DNA from 3 places in the Bacillus sp. JJ1122 genome. Region 2 is predicted to be linked to each of the others. Evidence: predicted binding sites of a transcription regulator. Region 2 holds the regulator's gene; each other region holds the start of a gene.
What was found. The regulator LexA, encoded in region 2, represses DNA repair genes until DNA is damaged. The targets are predictions, from matches to a motif close to CGAACATATGTTCG.

Region 1 (5,005 bases), on a different contig from region 2:
TTTACACAGCCACTTTCGCTCATCTTTCACATCTCCCTTTTTACGATTTATATTACATACGGTTTTGGAAGTATTTGGTTTCATTTTATTTAGTATGAACTTTAAATAAGCAAAATAGAACTGACAACATAAAAAAAAGAGGCGACTAAAAGGTCGAATTTAATCGACCTATTAAGTCAGCCTCTTTCCTTTATTATTCCATCCATTCTGTATGGAAGATGCCTTCTTTATCAATACGCTGATACGTATGCGCACCGAAGTAGTCTCGCTGCGCCTGAATCAGGTTTGCAGGCAGGGTTTCGGTTCTGTAGCTGTCAAAGTAGGACAGTGCTGCAGAGAAGCTAGGAACCGGAATACCGTTCAGCACTGCAGCAGAGATAATTTCACGGAGTGACTGCTGATAGCTTTGGGCAATTTCCTTGAAATACGGATCAAGCAGCAGGTTTTTCAAACCTGGATCGCGGTCATATGCTTCCTTTATTTTTTGGAGGAATTGCGCCCTTATGATGCAGCCTCCTCGGAAAATCATGGCAATTTCACCATAGCTCAAATTCCAGTTGTATTCTTCAGATGCTGCTCTCATTTGTGCAAAACCCTGGGCATATGAGCAAATCTTACTTAAATATAATGCTTTGCGAATAGATTCAATGAAGGCTTCACGGTCGCCTTCAAAAGGTTTTGCTTCTGGTCCAGTCAGCACCTTGCTTGCTTCAACTCGCTCTTGCTTCATCGCTGAAATAAAGCGGGCAAAAACAGATTCAGTGATGATTGGCAGAGGGACACCAAGGTCAAGCGCACTCTGGCTCGTCCATTTGCCAGTGCCCTTTTGTCCGGCAGTATCCAAAATCACATCAACTAGAGGTTTTCCTGTTTCTTCATCCTTCTTAGTAAATATGTCAGCAGTAATTTCGATTAGATAGCTATCCAACTCGCCTTTGTTCCAATCGGAAAATACTTGATGCAACTCTTCTGCACTGAGACCAAGAACATGCTTTAGCATAAAATACGATTCGGATATTAATTGCATATCTCCGTACTCGATGCCATTGTGGACCATTTTCACATAATGGCCTGCTCCATCCGGACCGATATATGTTGTACATGCTTCCCCATTGACTTTAGCAGAAATGTCCTGGAAAATCGGAGCAACTAAATCATAGGCTTCCTTCTGTCCTCCAGGCATGATGGACGGGCCATGCAGAGCCCCTTCCTCGCCGCCGGATACGCCTGTTCCGATGAAGTGAAGGCCTAACTCACTCAATTCCTGGTTTCGACGTTGTGTATCGGCAAAAAATGTATTGCCTCCATCAATGATGATATCGCCTTTTTCAAGGTATGGCTTCAACTGTTCAATAGTCGCATCTGTAGCTGCTCCAGCTTTGACCATAAGTAAAATCTTGCGGGGCTTTTCAAGTGATTGGACAAATTCTTCAATCGTGTAGGTACCGACGAGATTTTTTCCTTTTGTTTCAGCCAGCATTTCATCCGTTTTCTCTCTAGAACGATTATAAACGGATACAGAATAGCCTCTGCTTTCAATATTCATCGCCAGGTTCTTGCCCATGACTGCAAGGCCAATAACTCCGATTTGTTGCTTTGACATTTTTCCAACTTCCCTTCTGTCTAAAACCAGGTTTTTAAATGCATACTCTATAATTTAGCAATGATAGATTTGGGTTGCAAATATTCAGGTCTGTGCCCTTATTTATTTTGACTGAACTGCTGTCGGATAAACATTCTATTTATCTTTTCTCTCTTCATTGTCCTGCAGCCTGCGGTCCTGCAGGAAATCTTTATTAAAGCTTGTATCTGTTCCTTTATTTACTTCAGAAAATTTATTTTTAATTTGTGAACCAGCACTCTCAATAATGCTTTTGCCATATTTCTCTCTCAACAGGCTCATCGTATTAATCAGCGGCTCTTTCCTTGCATCCTGCTCAAATGAGAAAAGGTCCAGCTGTTTCACTGCTTGATTCGCTTCAAGAAGGTCAGTGCCAGTAATGCCCAACAGTCTTACCGGGTCCCCGTTCCAATGCTTAAGGAACAGCGTTTTGGAGGCAGCAGCAATTTCATCCTTTTTAGACACAGGATTTTGGAGCTTCTGGCTCCGCGTAATCGTCTTTCTGTCCTTAAAACGGATCATGACACTTATATTCGTTGCCACGGCTTCCTTTCGCTTCATCCTGGCCGCTACTTGTTCAGAAAGCCTTTCCAGCACCTTCAAAAGTTCCACCTGGTTTGATACATCTCTCGGCAAGGTCGTAGAATTTCCAATACTTTTAAAATCATAGACTGAATCTGGGTCGACTATCCGATTATCCTGACCTTTAGCTCGTTCCTTCAGCCTTATTCCGTTAATTCCAAGCAGACCTTTCAGCTGAATGTCATTTGCCTCAGCCAAGCCGCCAATTGTGTTGATTCCGATATTTTTTAGTTTGTCCGCAGTTTTGCTTCCTACACCATGCATCTCTCCTACCTCCAGCGGCCAGAGAATCCTTGGAATGTCACGTTTTCTTAAAACCGTGATACCCATGGGTTTTTTCATATCGGAAGCAGTCTTAGCGAGAAATTTATTAGGAGCTATCCCAATACTGCATGGAAGATCTAACTGCTCTAGAATCCTCTTCTGAATGCTTTCTGCAATCTGCAGTGGAGAACCAAGGTCGGAACAGTCTGTGATATCCATATAGCCTTCATCAATTGAGACAGGCTCTACGAGCTCGGTATATTGACGCAACAAATCAAACATGGCAGCAGAGGCTGATCGATAGCGTTCGAAATTCGGTTTTTTTATGATCAAGTTAGGGCATAGCTTCTTTGCCTCCCATAAGGGCATGGTTGTCCTGACGCCGAATTTTCTCGCCTCATAGCTGCAGGTTACAATAATCCCCCGGCGTTCCTCAGGATTCCCAGCAATCGCGAGCGGTTTCCCCTTTAAGTCTGGATCATATGCCATTTCAACCGAAGCATAGAAACTATTCATATCAACATGTAAAATAACCCTGCCTTGTTTTGGATACATCTCTTTCATGTCAGCCACTTCCCAAATATACGTTCCCTCTCATTTTATCAAAAAAGCATGAGCAATACCTGAAAGATGATCATGCAGCTGTCATTCCTAACTGGACAGATCATGATAATGACTCATTTTTATGACCTTCCATCTCACTTTTAAAAGATCGTCTGCACCATGAAGATTGTACACCGCTCTGCGAAAAGATTTTTCAATAGAATTGTTCTTGCATAAAAGAGGACAACGGTTGTGAATTTTATGTGAAAAAATATGAAAAAATTAAAGAACTTAATGTAAATGCCGATATAAATACATACACAGGTAATATTTTTAAATGTCATTTATGCTAAGACGGGGGAATATTTATGCAGCATTGGTCTATCGGAAAGAAGTATGGAAGCGTTTTTATCTTTATAATGGTGATTTTTCTAGGCAGCTTTGTCTATCTATCGACAGTGCTTAATAATCTGGCAGGAGCTATCGACCAGGCTGAGGATAAAAGCGATTATGCCATCATGATTAGCGATATGGGTTCCTCTTTCCGGCAAAAGTATATTATTATTACAGATTACATAACTGAACCAAAACCAGAATTGCTGGCAATCTATAAGAAGGAATCGGACAATTTCAATGCGTCTGCAGGAAAGTTGAAATCAAATGTTAAATCCGAGGAAGAAAAAGCTTTATATAATGCAATTATCAATACGGACAAACATATGGACAAAGTATGGGAAGAAGAAATATTGGCTACTGTAGAAGATTTCAAACAAAAAGGCGAACAAGTTGATATCTTCACTCAAATCAGCCTTGCCAATAAAGCTGAGACCATTCGGGATATGAATATCGATAAACTGAATTCCCTAAGAACTATCATTCTTGATGATCGAACGAAAATCATGAAGGAAACTCATTCCTCGATCGCATCCATGGTCCAAAATACATTTATCATTATGATCATAGCATTTGTCATCTCGTCGATTGCTATGTACTTTGTATCCCGAAACATAAGCAGGGGCCTAAAAGATGTGGTAGCTTATTGCAAGAAGCTTGCTGCCGGCGAATTGAATGTAAAGGTACTAGATGCTAAAAGCAAGGATGAGGTTGGCCAGATTATTGCCGCTATGAACCAATTGTCCGGAAACCTAAAGGCATCAATCTCCAGCATCCTGTCATCTTCTGACCAGGTTAATGAAATGTCGAGAAATTTAAAGCTTAATGCAGAAGCAACGACTGAAGCGAATAACGAGATCACCTCTTCAATTATGCAAGTTGCATCTGCATCTGAGGAACAAGTGAAAATATCGGAACGTACAAATAATGCCGTCGAAAATGTTTCTTCACAGCTATTAGAGGTTACTGGATCACTTAAAGAAACTCTTTATACTACATCGGTATCGAAGGAGAAAATTGAGCAGGGCAAAAAGTATGCATTCAGCGTTACCGAACAGATGGATATGATTAATGAAAAAGTAAACGAATTATCGAATGTGATTCATTCCCTGAAGAATAATTCTCAGGAAATCCATAGAATTATAGAGATTATTACTGATATCTCTAATCAGACAAACTTGCTTGCACTCAACGCAGCAATTGAAGCAGCCCGTGCAGGTGAACATGGTAAGGGATTTGGCGTCGTTGCACAGGAAGTCCGCAAGCTCGCTGAACAATCAGCAGGAGCGGCTGAAAGCATCCGCAATATTCTTGAACAGACTGGGAAGGAAACAAACCAGGCCGTAAATGTTATGGATGAAAGCCAGGCGACCGTATTGAAAGGAAATGAACTTGTGGAAAAAGTGGCGATTACTTTTACTGAAATCGCAGATTCGATTGAAGAAGTAAGCATGAAAGGAAACCATGTAAGCGAAGCAGTTGTAAACGCGAATGAAAAAATGGAGTTTATGGCTCAATCAGCCACTGAAGTGATCACCGCATCATCAAAGTCTGCACAATTCCTTGAACAGGTTGCTGCCACAACAGAAGAACAAAACGCAA
Region 2 (5,005 bases):
TATTTTCCAAGCCGCTGCAGTTTCATTTCCATCAGCAGGACGGATCACTGACAGGTTTGGCATTGCGCGAAGACCAGCAAGTTGTTCAACTGGTTCATGTGTTGGTCCGTCTTCTCCTACTGCAATGCTGTCATGTGTGAATACATATGTCACAGGCAATCCCATTAATGCTGCAAGTCTGATTGCAGGCTTGAGGTAATCGGAGAATACGAAGAATGTTCCGCCGAATACTTTTAATCCGCCATGAAGAGCCATTCCGTTCATTGCTGCTCCCATCGCGAATTCACGCACTCCGAACCAGATGTTGCGGCCTTCGAATGAACCTGGGAAGAAATCGCTTGTTCCTTTGATCATCGTCTTGTTAGATCCAGCAAGGTCAGCAGATCCACCAACTAGATAAGGAAGGTTTTTTGCGATGCCGTTAAGAGCTTCGCCTGAAGATGCGCGACTTGCAAGACTCTTTCCGTCTTCATACACCGGAATGTCCTTATCCCAACCTTCTACAAGCTCAGCATTCATTGCTTTTTCCAGCTGTGCACCAAGTTCAGGGTATTCACTCTTGTATTTAGCGAAAAGTTCATTCCATTCCTGCTCAGTTTGTTCACCCTTATCAGCAATTTGCTGTTTAAAGTGGTCATACACTTCGCTAGGGACATGGAAGTCTTCTTCGAAAGTCCATTTGTATGCTTCTTTAGTAAGCTTAAGTTCGTCAGCGCCCAGAGGTGCACCGTGAACATCAGATTTACCAGATAGGTTAGGTGAACCATAACCGATTACTGTTTTAACTTCAATTAATGTAGGACGATTCTCATCTGTCTTTGCTTCTTCCAGTGCTTTAGCGATTTCTTCAAGGTTGTTGCCATCTTCTACACGAATATACTGCCATCCATATGCTTTAAAACGGTCAGCAACACTTTCAGAGAATGACTTATTTAAATCTCCATCCAATGAAATGTCGTTCGAATCATACATAACGACCAATCTGCCTAATTTAAGGTGAGCTGCAAGAGATGCTGCTTCTGCTGATACACCTTCCATTAAGTCCCCATCGCCGCAAATGCTATATGTATAGTGGTCAACGATGTTATAGTTGTCCTTATTGTATACAGCTGCAAGGTGGCGTTCTGCCATTGCCATACCTACTGCCATAGCAACCCCTTGTCCTAGTGGACCTGTCGTTGCATCGACTCCTGCTGTGTGGCCAAACTCAGGGTGGCCTGGTGTTTTGCTGCCCCACTGACGGAATTGCTTAACGTCATCCATTGTAAGGTCATAACCTGCAAGGTGCAACAAGCTGTATAACAACATAGATCCGTGACCTGCAGATAATACAAAACGGTCACGGTTAAACCATTCAGGATTTTTAGGGTTGATGTTCATGTAACGTGTCCAAAGTGTGTATGCCATCGGAGCTGCTCCCATTGGCATGCCAGGGTGTCCGGAATTCGCCTTTTCAATTGCGTCAATCGATAAAGTACGAATTGAATCAATTGAAAGCATATCAATTTTATTAAACATTAAATACATCCTTTCTATAAGTACTGACTACAATCTTAATATTATAGCGAGAATAATTATTATACAACAAATTGTGCCTGAAGGAGACAGAAAAGGCCGTATAGTTATTTATTTTGACACAAATGCCTTAAAGTTATGTAACAGAACCCACACAGTTACACTGTTTAACATACTGTTCTTACTGCCTTTAAAAAAGAAAAAGGATACAAATAATATGTATCCCTTTGAATGACCTCTATTAATGAAGCTTATTTTTATTTTGAAATTCTTTTAACTTACCAGGAGTAACATCATTCCCAGCTGGATCAACAATGGTTACACCTTTTAATGTATTAAGCATGGAAGAACGAAAGGATTGCAGATATTCTGCACGAAGCTTCGTTTGTTCCTTTGCCTCTTCGTCAGTCAACTTTGATGCTTTTGCTTTTCGTGCCAATTCATTAATTCTGGCAATTTTATCACTAGATAGCATTGGTAAAGCTCCTTTGTAAAAAAGTTACGTTAACAGTCATGTTACTAGAAACAGGCGATTTTTACAAGGAAGGAGATTCCTCATCGATAGACTCTATGTATTCCAGGTATCTGCGATTAACAGTTGCTTTTGAAACATTGAATCCAAATCCTCTTAATGTTGCTGCAATCTCGGCAAAGGTAAGACCATTATTCCTGAGCTTGACAATCTCTTCGATTGGCATATCTTTCCGTTCTCTCCCAGAATGATCACCTTGATTTTTCAAGTTCCGCTGAGGCTTATATCCGTGCTCAATAGCCCTCTGCATCCCTCTTTTAATTTTTATATTGTGGATTTTTCTTTGATATTCTTCGACCATGCTCACAATTTGAAGCACCATCGAATCTGATTCTGAAAGCTGAAGCTCACCATTGTGCGAAATACTGTATAGCTTAATTTCTTCTTTTAATACGCAGTGTAGAATGGCGACCTTAGCATTTCCTCTGCCAAGACGGGTTTCATCCTGAATCAAAAGAGCTCCGATTGTTTTATCTTTTATAAGTTCGAGAAGTTCCAATATACCTTCTCTTTCAAGATCATATCCGCTTGCCTGTTCCTTAATGATTCTTTCTACCTCGAAGCCGCAGCTGTCAGCAAGGCGGATCAGTTCCTCCTCCTGCCTCGTCAATGAGGTTTCCTGTGTTTCTTTAGTCGTACTTACGCGGCAATAAATAATTGCTTTCATGATGTCACCTTATTTCGCTTTGCTTAATTTATCTTTCTGCTCCTGCAATCTGTGTAGGCTCTAATTGTTCAGCCATCACAGGGATGACAAGTTCATCGCCAGGATAGATTACTTCGCCTGCTATTCCATTTTTTTTCTGAACCCAGCTAACGAACTCGTTTTCTGAAAGATTATGTTCATCTGCATATGTTTCGGCAATCTCCCATAACGATTGCCCTTCTTCTATAGTAACAGTTATGTAAGCATCGTCGGTATTATTTAAATGAGCTTTCGCCACAAGCGAAAAAATCAAGCTGACAGCAAGCAGGATGATGGCATAGGAATAGTTTTCCCAAAGTTTTTTCATGTTCAGCACCTCTTAGCGAATGTATGTTCGTTTATTTGATTTTATTATAAAACGAACATTTGTTTCCTGTCAACTAAATATTCGAACTTATGTTTGTATCTCAATATAGTACATGGTATAATAAGGACAAGAAATTATACGAGGTGCGTGAATATGACGAAGTTATCGAAACGGCAACAAGACATATTTGAGTTCATTAAAGGTGAAGTCAAGAAAAAAGGATATCCACCATCCGTACGCGAAATTGGCGAAGCGGTTGGCCTTGCCTCCAGCTCCACTGTCCATGGACATTTAGCTAGACTTGAAAGCAAGGGCTTGATCAGACGCGATCCTACAAAGCCGCGTGCTATCGAAATCCTTGAAATAGAAGATGATAGCCGTATCCCTAAATATAATGTTGTCAACGTACCGGTCGTTGGTAAAGTAACTGCGGGTATGCCGATTACGGCAATCGAAAATGTTGAAGAGTACTTCCCTCTTCCTGATCGTCTAGTCCCTCATGATGAGCAAGTGTTCATGCTTGAAATCATGGGAGACAGTATGATTGAAGCCGGTATCCTTGATGGCGATTATGTCATCGTTAAGCAGCAGAAAACAGCCAATAATGGGGATATCGTTGTTGCGATGACAGAAGAAGACGAAGCAACAGTTAAGCGGTTCTTCAAGGAAAAGGATTATTTCAGGCTTCAGCCAGAAAACTCATCCATGGATCCTATTATTCTCCGGAACGTTTCAATCCTGGGCAAAGTGATCGGAGTATACCGTCATATGCATTAAAAAAAGCAAGCGGCATTCCGCTTGCTTTTTTTAATATGAATCTATTAAAATGAGGTGTTTTTCCAATAATGGCAACTTCTGATTCTCCATAAATCCTGTCAATTGCAGATTAGCCTCTTCATTATTCTTCTGTTTTATCCTGATGTTTTACACCTTTACTCTTATAAGGCTTGGCGCTTTTAGCTTTATTCGCGCTTGATTGCCATCTGTTCCATCCCTTTTTACCTGTACCTCGGCCTGTTCCGCCTTTACTCTTCGCTTTACTCATTTTTATACACTCCTTCATTCTAATTCCCGTATTTATGCTGCATGTATTTATTACTATTGTCCGCTACAACGATTTTATGTCCCAATGCCTCTTCAGGTATACTTTTTACTTAAAATATAAGGTCTCTCCCTGTGAGAGTAGCACATTTTGCGATAAAGTAGGCAGAACCCCTAGCATCTTGTCCTTGATTACATAACATATTGTATCAACAAAGGAAGGAGTTGAAACAAATGGGATGCAACCGAAATAACAACGATGTTTCTAATGTTTTTTTCCCTAACCGGGATAGGGACCGTAACCAAGTAAAAGCAACAATTGACTTTGATGATCTTTGCCGTGCAGTTCGCCGTTGTATTATCGAGGACTTAGAAGGAATTCAGGATGATCGTGATCGTGATGATCGTGACGATCGCGATCACCGCCGCCACAGAAGATGTGGATGCTTGTTTTAATTTAACTCCACCTAATTAGCTGAAAAGAATCCCGGTGATATTCTTCTTCCGGGATTCTTTTTCATTGTGATATTATTCGTGCCAGTTTACGTTCTGAACAGGAAGAACTTTTACGATTTCATTTAAATAGGCTTCCTTTTGCTCCGCTGTTAACCACAGGTGCACAATGCCAGAATCCTGGCTGCTCCTAATCAATCGGCCCATTCCCTGCCTTAAACGCAGCAGCATATATGGAAGATCTATCTCTGCAGAAGCGTTCGCTGCATGTTTCCGTTTTGCCTGGAAAACAGGATCATGAGGAGGGAACGGCAAGGATGAAATAATCACCTGCATTAATGATTCTCCTGGAACGTCCAAACCTTCCCACAGGCTATAAGAACATAGTACTGTTGTTTGCTCGCTTTGGAAGACCTTTACGGTTTCACTTATTTCTCTGTCTCCCTCAAAA
Region 3 (5,005 bases), on a different contig from region 2:
AGATATCTACGAGACTTTCAAGCGGAAGGGGATGGCGTTCAAGGAAGGCTACGGCCTGACAGAAGCAGGGCCAAATAACTTCTTTATTGATCCAGCAGAGGCTGAAGTAAAACGAGGGTCTGTTGGCAAGCCGATGCTCTTTCATGAAATCAGAATCATAAACGAAGAAGGCTTTGAAACAATTCCCGGCGAGGTCGGGGAACTGGCGATAAAAGGGAATCACGCTTTTTCCTACTACTGGAATAATAAAGAAGCAACAGAAGACACATTAAGAGATGGCTGGTTATATACTGGTGACCTGGCTAAAAAGGATGAGGACGGCTATTTCTATATTGTCGGCCGGAAAAAAGAAATGATCATTACCGGCGGAGAAAATGTTTTTCCGCTTGAAATCGAGCACTGGCTATGTTCACATCCATCGATTCAGGAGGCAGCTATAATTGGGATGCCCGATGATAAATGGGGTGAGGTTGTTACAGCTTTTATTGTACGTGAGGAGAAAAGCGACCTTGCAGAGGCAGAGGTCAAAGAGTATTGCAGACAAAAGCTCGGTAGCTACAAAGTCCCAAAGCATATCTATTTCATTGCTCAAATGCCAAAAACGCATGTCGGCAAAATCGATAAGAAACTGCTGAAAAGTAATACCTTGGCTGAAAAGCAGAAACCTGTCATCTAAAAACTGATTTCGGAATATACTTGGAATTTCCGGAATATATGGGGTGAATTTCGGAATATATCCGTAGAATTCGGAATATCCAACCAAGCAGCATTTCGGTAAACAAATAGGTCGGCAGTTAAAAAGATCTTAAAAGGCATTTCAATTGGCATCAGCTGATTGAAATGCCTTTTCTTCTTTTATGAAAAAGCACAGGATGATATTAAATAAAAACAATGATGATAACAGCAGCATGACTCCTTTAAATGATAACAGAGCTGCTACTGGCGGTGCGAGGCTTGCACCGCTCAATAGGATGAAGGAATAGAGCGAAAGTGCTTTGGCCCGCTGTCTGCTGCCATAAAAGCCAATCAAGGTTATGGCTGTCGGAATCACAAGTGAGATGGAGGACACGAAAAAAATGGAAAAAACGACTAAGTGAAGCGTGGAATGAAGGAACAGCAGCATGAACGAACTGGAGGCACCAATTGCCAGGCCGACAATCAATGTCCGTAATTCTCCCCATCGATCCATCATTTTCCCGGTAAAAAGCGATAAGGAAGCACCAATCAATCCAACCAGTCGGATCATCAATAGGTCAGAAGGCGGGCCGGCAAAGGACCTGCCGATTGAATCGTAAAATGCAATGATTGAAAATAGAAGCGAAAACGTAATGATATAGCATTTCATTAAGCGCGAATCGGATAATAAGCTAAAAAAAACGCTCCATAGCGGCCTGCTTTCCACTTCAGGTCTTGGAGATTCTTTTAGCAAAAAGAAACCAATCACAAACAGGAAAAAATAGACTCCAGAGAAAAATAGATAAACACTGTTCCAGGAATACAGACTTGCAAGAAAAGCGCTGGCGACCTGACCGAAGATGCCGGCGATTAAAAAGCCTGTATTGATCAAAACAACAAGAATTGTCCTTTGCCTGAAGGTAAATAAATCGTAGGTATAAGCGAATGCAACCGAAGCAAAGGTTGCAAGAGTCAACCCCTGCAGCGACCGGGTAACCCAGAGACTAAACGAGCCGGTGGAAAAGCCGACAGCAAGAGTTGTCAGCGCAGATGCCAACAGGCCATATACAAGGATTTTCCTGCGGCCAGTAAAGTCAGAAACCGGTCCAAAGGAAAGAAGGCCGCATGCATAGAAGAAGGTAAACAGCCCGCCAGCTAAGACGACGTGGGATTCATCAATGGCAAGATTGTCCGCCAGAATGGAATAGATGGGGATTAACGTATAAATATTGCTCGCAACCATAATTGCACTTATCGTAAGAAGGATTGACACTTTTTGAAAAAAGGTAATGGATTTCATCATGATCACCTGCCAACAATACTTTATGCTTTTGCCCATCGGATTGCAGGTTGTTTTGGGAAAAATTAACGGACTCTTTGCTTCCAAAACAAGGGGGAAAAAAGGTATAATTAAATTATATACAGAACAATTGTTTGGCAGCAGGAATACATCCAAAGGCGCATGAAATAAAGCGCCTTTTTCAATTTTTATATAAAGAAAACTTCTATGCTATCATCAACATAAGAGACTTTTATTTTAATAGGGAGAAAGGGGAAGTTAGATGTCTGTACGTTTGGTATTAGGGCGCTCAGGGAGCGGGAAAACCGAGCTGATCATTCAGGAAATTAAGGACAGGCTTATTGCTGATCCGCAGGGTGACCCGGTCATCTATCTTGTTCCTGAGCAAATGTCGTTCTTGTCAGAATATCGATTATCCACCGATCCAGAGCTCGGGGGAATGATCAGGGCGCAGGTGTACAGCTTTCCTCGTCTTGCCTGGAGGGTTCTTCAGGAAACAGGCGGTTTTACACGCCAGCATTTGGATAGTGTCGGGATCAGCATGATGATCCGCAAAATTATAGAAGATAAAAAAGACGATCTGAAGATCTTTCAAAAAGCAGCTGACAAAAGTGGTTTTGTACAGCAAATGGAACAAATGCTGATTGAGTTTAAGCGTTATGCAATCAAGCCGGAAGAGCTGACCGAAAAAATGGCAGATCATCCTGATGGCAATAAGGCGCTTGGTGATAAAATCCATGACCTGGAGCTTGTTTACAGGCAATTTGAAGATGAACTGTTTGGAAAGTATATCGATTCAGAGGATTACTTCAAGCTCCTGGCCGAAAAAGTGCCTGCATCTGAGTATTTAAAAAAAGCAGAAGTATATATTGATGGCTTTTACAGCTTCACTCCGCTTGAGCTGATGATTATTGATCAATTAATTGGTACGTGTAAAAGGGTAACCGTCACCCTGCCAGTTGATGAGAATTATAAAGATGAACAGCCAGATGAGCTGCATTTGTTCAGGGCTACTGGTGAAACATGCCAAAATCTGCATGAAATAATCAAGACAAAAGGCTATGACCTGGAAGAAGAAGTTGTTTTGACAGAACAGATGCGATGGCATGAAGAGTCTTTAAAGCATCTTGAGAAGGAATTCGATTCCAGGCCAGCCACAAGGTTTAATGGCGAGGCCGCGATCCATATTGCCCAGGCAGCCAACAGAAGGGCAGAAATGGAAGGTGTAGCCCGGAAAATTCGCGGACTTGCCAGAGAAAAAGGCTATCGATACCGGGATATCGCTGTACTTATGAGAGGAAACGAATATCGGGAAGTGCTCGAAACCATTTTTGATGACTATGGACTTCCTTACTTTATCGACCAGAAAAGAAATATGCTGAACCATCCGCTGGTTGAGCTTGTTCGTTCAAGCCTGGAAACTGTTTTAGGGAACTGGCGTTATGAACCAATTTTCAGGGCGGTTAAAACGGACCTGTTATTTCCGTCTGGAGCAGACATTCATAAAATGCGCGAGCAGATGGACGTGCTTGAGAACTATGTTCTTGCGTATGGAATACAGGGTGAAAAATGGACGAAAAAGGATCGATGGAAATACAGGCGGATCAGAGGCCTTGAATATGACGGTGCTGTACAGACTGATGCTGAAAAGAAGACTGAACAGGAGCTGAATGACCTTAGGCTGCTAATAACAGCGCCGCTGATGAGGATGGCACGGAGACTGAAGAAAGCTGACACCGGACGGAAACTGTCTGAAGCGGTGTATTTGTTCATGGAGGAGCTTGATATTCCAGCTAAGCTTGAACTCTGGAGGATGGCTTCTGAACAGGAAGGAAGGCTTGTCGAAGCAAGGGAGCATGAACAAGCGTGGAATGCTGTTATTGACCTGCTCGATCAGTTTGTGGAAATGCTCGGTGACAGCATGGTTGCCCCTAAGCAGTTCGTCACAATCCTTGATGCTGGTTTCGAATCGCTGAAGTTTTCATTGATTCCTCCTGCTATTGATCAGGTTCTTGTCGCTGACATTGAAAAAACGAGGCTTGCTGATATCAAGGTAGCGTTTGTCATTGGTGTTAACGAAGGCGTTCTTCCTGCTAAGATGTCCGAAGATGGAATATTCGGCGATGATGACCGTGATCTTCTGCATTCAAAGGGAGTTAAGCTTGCTCCGGGAAGCCGGACGAAATTGCTCGATGAGAACTTCACTGCCTATAAGGCATTTGTGACGCCCTCAGAGCTTCTTTATATCAGCTATCCAATTGCCAATGAAGAAGGAAAAGCTTTGATGCCATCCTCTATAATCAAGAGGATCTCAGACCTTTTCCCAGAGCATCAAAATCACTACTTTATGCCTGACCCTTCGGAATTGCCGGAGAAGGAACAGCTTGAATACGCAGCAGGAGAAAATGTGGCATTATCTTACCTGACTTCCCAGCTGCAGCTTAAAAAGCGGAATTACCCTGTCTACGATTTTTGGTGGGATGTATACGATTATTATATGAACGACCGTCGCTGGGCGGATACTGCCCGTAAGGTTCTCTACAGTCTCTTTTATGAAAACAGGACGAAGCAGCTTTCCGAAGATGTCACCAAGGAGCTGTATGGAGAGCAAATTGAAGCGAGCGTATCAAGGATGGAGCTTTTCAATAGCTGTCCATTCTCGCACTATGTCCAGCATGGACTGAAGCTTCGCGACAGACAGATTTTCAGGCTCGAGGCACCGGATATCGGAGACTTGTTCCATGCAGCATTGAAGGAAATTGCCGAAACGGTCATGGAGCAAAACCTCAGCTGGGCAAGTCTTACAAGAGTACAGGCTGAAGCACTCGCAAGGGATGCGGTTCAGAAGCTTGCGCCGAAATTACAGAACGAGATTCTTCTGAGCTCGAACAGGCACCATTATATCAAGCAAAAGCTGCAAAATATCATTAGCCGCGCTTCACTCGTGTTAAGTGAGCATGCAAAAGTCAGCGGGTTCTCTCCTGTTGGGCTGGAACTTGGCTTTGGCCGTCAGGGAAAGCTGCCTCCGCT

Region 1: V7201_RS05630 (DNA polymerase IV) is a predicted target of LexA. The motif match lies at 3,045-3,058, and genes of this name have one in related genera.
Region 3: addB (helicase-exonuclease AddAB subunit AddB) is a predicted target of LexA. The motif match lies at 2,099-2,112, and genes of this name have one in related genera.

The regions. Positions count from the first base shown of each region.
Region 1 is NZ_JBALQL010000006.1:371,954-376,958, forward strand. Features, by position in the region: gene V7201_RS05620 (zinc ribbon domain-containing protein) at 1-23, opposite strand, end outside; gene gndA (NADP-dependent phosphogluconate dehydrogenase) at 194-1,603, opposite strand; gene V7201_RS05630 (DNA polymerase IV) at 1,739-3,031, opposite strand; partial or broken gene V7201_RS23155 (HAMP domain-containing protein) at 3,997-4,149, shown strand; gene V7201_RS23160 (methyl-accepting chemotaxis protein) at 4,276-5,005, shown strand, end outside.
Region 2 is NZ_JBALQL010000024.1:23,991-28,995, forward strand. Features, by position in the region: gene tkt (transketolase) at 1-1,518, opposite strand, end outside; gene V7201_RS14310 (DUF896 domain-containing protein) at 1,757-1,990, opposite strand; gene V7201_RS14315 (YneB family resolvase-like protein) at 2,052-2,714, opposite strand; gene yneA (cell division suppressor protein YneA) at 2,743-3,060, opposite strand; gene lexA (transcriptional repressor LexA) at 3,214-3,837, shown strand; gene V7201_RS14330 (DUF3934 family protein) at 3,959-4,105, opposite strand; gene V7201_RS14335 (hypothetical protein) at 4,336-4,557, shown strand; gene V7201_RS14340 (ATP-dependent DNA helicase) at 4,630-5,005, opposite strand, start outside.
Region 3 is NZ_JBALQL010000035.1:78,256-83,260, forward strand. Features, by position in the region: gene V7201_RS19085 (class I adenylate-forming enzyme family protein) at 1-676, shown strand, start outside; gene V7201_RS19090 (MFS transporter) at 818-1,978, opposite strand; gene addB (helicase-exonuclease AddAB subunit AddB) at 2,238-5,005, shown strand, end outside.